Regions from separate parts of the Denitratisoma sp. agr-D3 genome, predicted to be linked through region 1. Evidence: riboswitches for the same ligand, from Rfam matches in the RefSeq annotation. Region 1 holds a riboswitch; the other holds the start of a gene.
What was found. Region 1 has a riboswitch for S-adenosylhomocysteine ahead of metH (methionine synthase). Riboswitches for the same ligand answer to the same signal wherever they lie in the genome.
Positions count from the first base shown of each region.

Region 2: it holds a riboswitch for S-adenosylhomocysteine, as region 1 does, so the genes downstream of both, ahcY (adenosylhomocysteinase) here and metH (methionine synthase) in region 1, are expected to answer to the same signal.

Region 1 is NZ_BAAGIA010000001.1:28,703-33,112, forward strand. Features, by position in the region: gene metH (methionine synthase) at 1-2,178, opposite strand, end outside; S-adenosyl-L-homocysteine riboswitch at 2,241-2,315, opposite strand; gene ACYQ2U_RS00145 (nickel-dependent hydrogenase large subunit) at 2,348-3,439, opposite strand; gene ACYQ2U_RS00150 (TonB-dependent receptor) at 3,502-4,410, opposite strand, start outside.
Region 2 is NZ_BAAGIA010000001.1:131,542-135,951, reverse strand. Features, by position in the region: gene metK (methionine adenosyltransferase) at 178-1,341, shown strand; gene ACYQ2U_RS00625 (carboxymuconolactone decarboxylase family protein) at 1,581-1,928, shown strand; S-adenosyl-L-homocysteine riboswitch at 1,957-2,031, shown strand; gene ahcY (adenosylhomocysteinase) at 2,109-3,509, shown strand; gene ACYQ2U_RS00615 (S4 domain-containing protein) at 3,539-3,832, shown strand; gene metF (methylenetetrahydrofolate reductase [NAD(P)H]) at 3,829-4,410, shown strand, end outside.

The DNA.
Region 1 (4,410 bases):
GCCCGCACCGAAGAGGTCGCCCACCACGTTCATGCCCGCCATGAGCGGGCCTTCGATCACGGACAGGGGCGGCTTGCCCGCGGCGGCCAGGGCGGCGCGGCATTCCTCGGTATCGGCCACCACGAACTCGGTAATGCCCTTGACCATGGCGTGTTCCAGGCGCTTGTCCACGGGCCACTGACGCCAAGCCAGATCCACCGTCTGCTCCTTGGCTTGACCCTTCACGGTCTGGGCGAATTCCACCAGGGCGTCACCGGCGCCTTCTTTGCGGTTGAGCACCACGTCTTCCACCTTCTCCCGCAGCACGGGTTCCAGGTCGTCGTAGACGCCCAACTGACCGGCGTTGACGATGCCCATGGTGAGCCCGGCCTGGATGGCGTGGTAGAGGAAGACGGTGTGAATTGCCTCCCGCACCGGGTCGTTGCCGCGGAAGGAGAAGCTGACATTGGAAACGCCGCCGCTGGTCTTGGCGTGGGGCAGGTTCGTATGAATCCAGCGCACCGCCTCGATGAAGTCCACCGCGTAGTTGTCGTGCTCGGGAATGCCGGTGGCAATGGCAAAGATGTTGGCGTCGAAGATGATGTCTTCCGGCGGGAAGCCATCCTGCGTCAGCAGTTCATAGGCGCGTTGGCAAATCTCGGTTTTGCGGGTGTAGGTGTCGGCCTGACCCTGTTCGTCAAAGGCCATGACGATCACCGCCGCGCCGTAACGGCGGGCGAGGCGGGCCTGTTCGAGGAACTTGGCCTCGCCTTCCTTCATGGAGATGGAATTGACGATGCCCTTGCCCTGAATGCACTTGAGGCCGGTCTCGATCACCTCCCACTTGGAGGAGTCCAGCATGATGGGCACCTTGCTGATTTCCGGCTCGGACGCCACCAGCTTGCAAAAGCGCTCCATGGCGGCCACGGAATCCAGCATGGCTTCGTCCATGTTGATGTCGATGACCTGGGCGCCGTTCTCCACTTGATTGCGGGCCACGGCCAGGGCGTCGTCGAAACGACCTTCCAGAATCATGCGGGCGAAAGCCTTGGAGCCGGTGACGTTGGTGCGTTCGCCCACGTTCACGAACAGGCTGTCGGCGCCCACGTGGAAGGGCTCCAGGCCCGACAGGCGCAGTTTCTTTTCGATGACCGGCACGGCACGCGGTTTAACGTTCGCCACCCCTTGGGCAATGGCGGCGATGTGGGCCGGGGAGGTGCCGCAGCAACCGCCGACGATGTTGAGCAGGCCGCTCTTGGCCCACTCCACGATTTCCCCCGCCAATTGTTCCGGGGTTTCGTCATAGCCCGTGGGGGCCAGGGGATTGGGCAGCCCGGCGTTGGGGTGGGCGGAGATATGGGTGTCGCAGCAGTTGGATAGCTCTTCCACGTACTGGCGCAGCTCCTTGGCCCCCAGGGCGCAGTTAAGGCCGAAGCTGATGGGCTGGGCGTGGGAGAGAGAGTTCCAGAAGGCCGTAGCTGTCTGGCCCGACAAAGTGCGGCCGGAAGCATCGGTGATGGTGCCGGAAATCATGATGGGCAGCGTGCAGCCCGAGTCGGCAAAGAGCTTTTGCACGGCGAACACGGCGGCCTTGGCGTTCAAAGTGTCGAACACCGTTTCGATCAGCAGGAAGTCGGCGCCCCCTTCCATCAGGCCCTGGGCAGCGGCGTAGTAGTCGTCCACCAGGGCATCAAAGCTAATGTTGCGGAAACCCGGGTCGTTCACGTCTGGCGAGATGGACAGGGTGCGCGACGTGGGGCCGATCACCCCGGCGCAGAAGCGGGGCTTGGCGGGGTTCTTGGCCGTGTATTCGTCGCACAGTTGCCGCACCAGCCGGGCACCGGCCACGTTGAGTTCGTAGGCCACTTCCTCAAGACCGTACTCGGCTTGCGAGACGCGGGTAGCGTTGAAGGTACAGGTCTCGATGATGTCGGCGCCGGCTTCCAGATACTCCCGGTGGATGCCCCCCACCACGTCGGGCCGGGTCAGCACCAGCAGGTCGTTGTTGCCCTTCAAGTCCTTGGCCGCATCCTTGAAACGATCACCGCGATAGTCGGCCTCCCCCAGCTTGTGCTGCTGGATCATGGTGCCCATGGCGCCGTCCAGAATCAGGATGCGTTGGGCCAGCAGGGCGCGGATTTCGGCGCTGCGATCAGGCTGTACGGTGGCAGTGTTGAAGGGGGGAAGCTGGGCAGTCACGGTTCGTCTCCATGACCGGGGCGGCGACGCTTGCGCGGCTCACCGAAGTCCCGATCAATCTGGGTTGGTGAGCGCCGTTGAAATCAGTTTCCGAGCCTGGGGTGATCAAGGTCAGCCTCGCAGCGCTCCTCGGAAAGAGCGGCGATTATAGCCCGGCCCGCCGGCGGTGTCAGGCCGGGCCCTCGGCGTCGACGATGTCCAGCGACCACTCCACGCAGGGATCGAGGGCAGCCACGGCGGCGGCCACCGCTTGGCGCAAGGCGGCGCGGTCGTCCCCAGCCCAGCCGGCCAGCCAGGCGGGCAGCGGGCCGGCCGGGTGGAAGTTCCATTCGGTGGGGGCCGCCAGTTGGTAGTCCGTCACCGTTCCGTCGGTCACGGCCACTTCGTGCATCAGCAGGCCGCGGGCGGTTTCCACCAGGGCGCGTCCGCGTCGGGGCGCCACCGGAACGGCGCTGGCGTGGCCGGGCAGGACGGCGGTTGCCACCGTGTTGTCCGGCGCGGTCAGCAACAGCAGTTCCCGCAGGCGCGCGGCTTCCCGCTGTCGCCAGGGACTGTCGGCCAGGGACTTGACCAGGGCGGCGTCCCGCTGCCGGGCCACGGCGCCGGTTTCCGCCGCCTGTCCCTGCCATTGGGGCTGGGCGCAAAAGGCGGCATCGAGCCGGGGCCAACGGGTCAGGCTGGTCGCGGCATCCATCGGCGGCAGCAGGGCCACGTCCGCCGCTGCCGGTTCCTGGAGCCGGGCGCGTAGGCGGCGGGCCAGTATCGTGTCCTGGCTGTCGCACCAGGCGTCCAGTTGCGCGGTCGTGTCGAAGGCCAGCCAGGTGTCGCCGGCAATGCCCAGCAGGGGATGGAGAAAGGCGGCCAGATCGGCCTCCCATGCCGAGCCCGCCAGGCAGCGTCCGCCCTGGGCCAGCAGGTCCCGCTGTTCATGGCCGAGCAGATGCCATAGGTGTTCGCGAGCCGCTTCCCGGGCGACCTCCCGGTCCTGTCGGGGCGGTAGTTGCTCGCCTTCCGCAGCGCGCAGCGCCATGTGGGCGGCCAAGCCCTGGGCCTTGCCGCAGACGGCGAACAGCAGAGAGGCCAGGTGCTGGACCAGGGCCGGCGGCTTGCCCTGCAACACCTGGGCAGCGGCGGGCCGGCGGCAGGCCACTGCCACGGCGGCGATGCGACAGGGGGCGGCAGTCAGTTGCACGCGCAGGTGCACGGCACCGGGGTCGAAACTCATGGCGGCGGAACGGTGGTGGAAAATCCGGGCTGCCATTGTGCCCCAGTTCCGCCGGGCGCTGCCGCTGTCTCAAGGCGGCGACACCCGGTTCGGGGCGGTCAGTAGCTGACCCGCAAGGACAGGCGTACCGTGCGCGGTTCCGCCGGATGGGTGTGTACGTCGTTCACCGCCGCCCCTTCGCTACGCAACCGGGACTCATAGTAGTAGTCGATGTCGCTGGCCTTGCGGTCGAACAGGTTGAGCACCGTCATCCCCAGCTTAACGTCCTTGCTCAGGGCATAAGCGAGTTGGGCGTTGGCGAGGATGGTGGACGCCGAGCGCACCGAGTTGTCCTCGATTAGGGGACGAGGACCGAAATAGCGCAGGCGCAGGCCGGCGGACCAGGGGCCGCCATCGGCCCAGCTGGCGCCGAGTGAGAACACCTTTTCCACGGCGCCGGGGATGTAGTTGCCGGCGGCATCGTCCTGGCTGTAACGGGCCCGGGACAGGGCCAGGTCGGCATCCACCGTCAGGGCCTCGCTGGCGCGCCAGTAGGCGGACAGCTCGGTGCCCTGGCGCCGGCTGGGGCGACTCGGCTCGGTGGTGCCGGCATCGCCGGTGAACAGCAGTTCGGAGGCGATGTCGAGGCGCCAGAGGGAGGCGGTCAGTTGCAGGCCCGGCAGGGGCGCGCTGCGCAGGCCGAGTTCCTGGCCACGGCTACGCACCAGGGGGGTCACAGGCGAGACGGCAGCGCCGAAGTCGGTGCTGCGGGGATCGGGATTGACCCGGGTCAGGGCGCCCCGGGCATCGTTGCTGTGGAAGCCGAGGCCGTGGTTGTAATAGAACTCGGTGTTGCGCCAGGGGCCGAAGACCAGGGCCAGCTTGGGGCTCCACAGGTGGGCGCCGGCGCTGCCGCTGTTGGCGGCGGTGTCCGAGTTCACCTTGTAGCGCTGGTAGTCGCCGCGCAGGCCTACCTGGCTGCGCAGCCAGTCGGTCCACTGCACCATGTTCTGGCCGTAGAAAGCGAA
Region 2 (4,410 bases), 100 kb from region 1:
TAGCATTGCCGTGTTCCGCCGAGTTAACCATGACAACTTGCGAGGCGGAGAAGGTCCAAAATTCCTGTTCGCAGGACCGTTGGACTGAAAAACAAATCTCGCTAAAGCGTCGACTGCTCTGTCTCCCCGGGGCCGGTCGAACGACCGAGCAAGGGGAATTTCTCAGGAGCAGTTCAAATGTCCGAATACTTCTTCACTTCCGAGTCCGTCTCCGAAGGCCACCCTGACAAGGTGGCCGACCAGATTTCCGACGCGATCCTCGACGCCATCCTGACCCAGGACAAGTACGCCCGGGTCGCCGCCGAAACTCTGTGCAACACCGGCCTCGTTGTCCTCGCTGGCGAGATCACCACCCACGCCAACGTGGACTACATCCAGGTGGCCCGCGACACCATCAAGGGCATCGGCTACGACAACACCGAATACGGCATCGACTACAAGGGTTGCGCCGTGCTGGTGGCCTACGACAAGCAGTCCCCCGACATCGCCCAAGGCGTGGATCGCGCCTCCGACGACTACCTGAACCAGGGCGCCGGCGACCAGGGCCTGATGTTCGGTTACGCCTGCGACGAAACCCCCAGCCTGATGCCGCTGCCCATCTACCTGTCCCACCGTCTGGTGGAGCGTCAGTCCCATCTGCGCAAGAACGGCATCCTGCCCTGGCTGCGCCCCGACGCCAAGTCCCAGGTCACCGTCAAGTACAAGGACGGCAAGGCCGACGCCATCGACGCCATCGTGCTGTCCACCCAACACTCCCCCGACATCAGCCTGGAAGCCATCCGCGAGGCCGTGATCGAGGAAATCATCAAGCCCGTGCTGCCCAAGGAACTGATCAAGGGCGACATCAAGTACTTCGTGAACCCCACCGGCCGTTTTGTCATCGGCGGTCCCCAAGGCGACTGCGGCCTGACCGGGCGCAAGATCATCGTGGACACCTACGGCGGTGCCGCCCCCCACGGCGGCGGCGCCTTCTCCGGCAAGGATCCCTCCAAGGTGGACCGCTCCGCCGCCTACGCCGGTCGTTACGTGGCGAAGAACATCGTTGCCGCTGGCCTGGCCAGCAAGTGCCTGGTGCAGATTTCCTACGCCATCGGCGTGGCCCAACCCACCTCCGTCTGGGTCACCACCCAGGGCACCGGCAAGATCAGCGACGAGAAGATCGCCGAACTGGTGAAGCGCCACTTCGACCTGCGCCCCAAGGGTATCGTGCAAATGCTGGATCTGCTGCGTCCGGTCTATCAAAAGACCGCCGCCTACGGCCACTTCGGCCGAGAAGACGCCGACTTCAGCTGGGAAAGTACGGACAAAGCGGCGGCGCTTCGTGCCGACGCTGGCCTTTGAGCGTAGCGAAAAGGCAGCCGCAATAGCGGCGGGGCGTCCGTACTTCGAGGAGGACCAATCGGTCCGACTCAAAATAAATACCGAAAAGGCAGCCGCACTCCGTGCGGATGCCAGCCTGTAAGCGCAGCGCACAGACCGCTTCGTCGCCCCGGTAACCAAAGTCACAAAGGAGGCCAGTACCCCTGGCCTCCTTTCTTTTGCCTCCGTATATTAGATATATCTGAAATACGGAGTCCGCAATGTCCAGCAAATCCTTCCAACAAATCACCACCGACCTCAACAAGGGGCTGGCTATCTTCCGCGCCGCCCAACCGGAGACCATGGCCGGCTTCTCCGCCATGGCCAAGGCCGCCATGGCGCCCGGCGTCCTGTCCGCTCTCGACAAAGAATTGATCGCCCTGGCCATCGGCGTCGCCGCCCGCTGCGACGGCTGCATCGGCTTCCACGTCAAAACCCTGATCAAGCTGGGGGCAAGCAAGGCCCAACTCGACGAAACCCTGGCCGTGGCGGTTTACATGGGCGGCGGCCCCTCCCTGATGTACGCCGCCGAGGCCACCCGGGCCTGGGAGGAATTCAGCGCTTCGTGAACCGGGGCGGCCCCGCTATAATGCCGCCCATTCCGAGGAGCGCTGCAAGGGCTGTTTTCACCTCATCCCCTAGGCTCGGATTTTCAAACGGCGCTCACCTAACCCGTGCCGGGGCAAGGTGAGCCGCGCCAATCAAGCGATGCTCAGGTTTCCTTCCCGTCACCGACCAAGGAGCCCACCATGAGCAACTTCCAAGACTACGTTATCGCCGACATCGGCCTGGCCGACTGGGGCCGCAAGGAAATCAAGATCGCCGAGACCGAAATGCCCGGTCTGATGGCCATCCGCGAAGAATTCGCCAAGACCCAACCCCTCAAGGGCGCCCGCATCACCGGCTCCCTGCACATGACCATCCAGACCGCCGTGCTGATCGAAACCCTGACTGCCCTGGGTGCCGAAGTGCGTTGGGCCTCCTGCAACATCTTCTCTACCCAGGATCACGCTGCTGCCGCCATCGCCGCCGCCAAGATTCCCGTGTTCGCCGTCAAGGGCGAAACCCTCACCGAGTACTGGGACTACACCCACCGCATCTTCGAATGGGCCGACGGCGGTTACTCCAACATGATCCTCGACGACGGCGGCGACGCCACCCTGCTGCTGCACCTGGGCGCCAAGGCCGAGAAGGACATTTCCGTGCTGGCCAAGCCCGGTTCCGAAGAAGAAACCATCCTCTTCGCCGCCATCAAGGCCAAGCTGGCCACGGACCCCACCTGGTACTCCGTGCGTCTGGCCCAGATCAAGGGCGTGACCGAGGAAACCACCACCGGTGTGCATCGTCTGTACCAAATGCATCAACGCGGTGATCTCAAGTTCCCCGCCATCAACGTGAACGATTCTGTCACCAAGTCCAAGTTCGACAATCTCTACGGCTGCCGTGAATCCCTGGTGGACGGCATCAAGCGCGCCACCGATGTGATGGTGGCCGGCAAGATCGCCGTGGTCTGCGGCTACGGTGACGTGGGCAAAGGCTCCGCCCAGGCCCTGCGCGCCCTGTCCGCCCAAGTGTGGGTGACGGAAATCGACCCCATCTGCGCCCTGCAAGCCGCCATGGAAGGCTATCGCGTCGTCACTATGGAATACGCCGCCGACAAGGCCGACATCTTCGTCACCACCACCGGCAACTTCCATGTCATCACCCATGACCACATGGTGAAGATGAAGAACAACGCCATCGTCTGCAACATCGGCCACTTCGACAACGAAATCGACGTCGCCTCCCTGGAAAAGTACCAGTGGGAAGAGATCAAGCCCCAGGTGGATCACGTGATCTTCCCCGACGGCAAGCGCATCATCCTGCTGGCCAAGGGCCGTCTGGTGAACCTGGGCTGCGCCACCGGCCACCCCAGCTACGTGATGTCTTCCAGCTTCGCCAACCAGACCATCGCCCAGATCGAGCTGTTCACCAAGACCGCCGACTACCCCGTGGGCGTGTACACCCTGCCCAAGCACCTGGATGAGAAGGTGGCCCGTCTGCAATTGAAGACCCTCAACGTGCAGCTCACCACCCTGACCCAGCAGCAAGCCGACTACATCGGCGTGCCCGTGGAAGGCCCCTACAAGGCCGACCACTACCGCTACTAAGCAGCTCGCGGGCGGAACGCGCCGTGTCCATGAATTCTTTTCATGCCCGAAAACCGAAAGGGAAAACGGCACCCCATGAAAAGAAGCCAGGACCGGCGCTGACGCCGCCCCATGCCCACGGCCATCAGGTCCGGGCCGATGTCTTGCTGGTGAAGCTCGGTCTGGCCGCCTCCCGTAGCGCTGCCCAGGCCCTGATCGATGCGGGACAGGTCACTGCGCAACTGCACGGCCGGGACGAGCCCGTCGCCAAGCCGTCCCAATTGCTGCCCGAACACACTCCCTTGCGGATCCACGGCCCTGTCGCCGAAAAGGAAAATCCATGAGCCACGATTTCGAACTGTCCATCGAGTTCTTCCCGCCCCAGACGGCGGAGGGCATGGACAAGCTGCGCATCACCCGCGACAAGCTGGCGGTCCTCAAGCCCACCTTCTTCTCCGTGACCTACGGCGCCGGCGGCTCCACCCAGGAGCGCACCTTCGAGGCCGTGTTCGACACCCAGGACGCCGGCGTTGCCGGTGGCTATGACGCCGCGCCCCATCTCTCCTGCGTCGGTTCCAGCAAGGACAGCATTCGCGCCATTCTCCGGCGCTACCAGGATCGCGGCATTCGCCGCATCGTCGCCCTGCGCGGCGACCTGCCTTCCGGCACCGGCGATCCCGGCGAATTGCGCTACGCCAACGAACTGGTGGAATTCATCCGCGCCGAAACCGGGGATCATTTCCATATTGAAGTCGCCGCCTATCCTGAATGGCATCCCCAGGCCCGCAGCCCCCGGGACGACCTGCTGGCCTTCAAGCGCAAGGTGGATGCCGGCGCCGATTCCGCCATCACCCAATACTTTTTCAACGCCGACGCCTACGAGCATTTCGTCGCCGAGTGTCAGGCCCTGGGCATCACCACG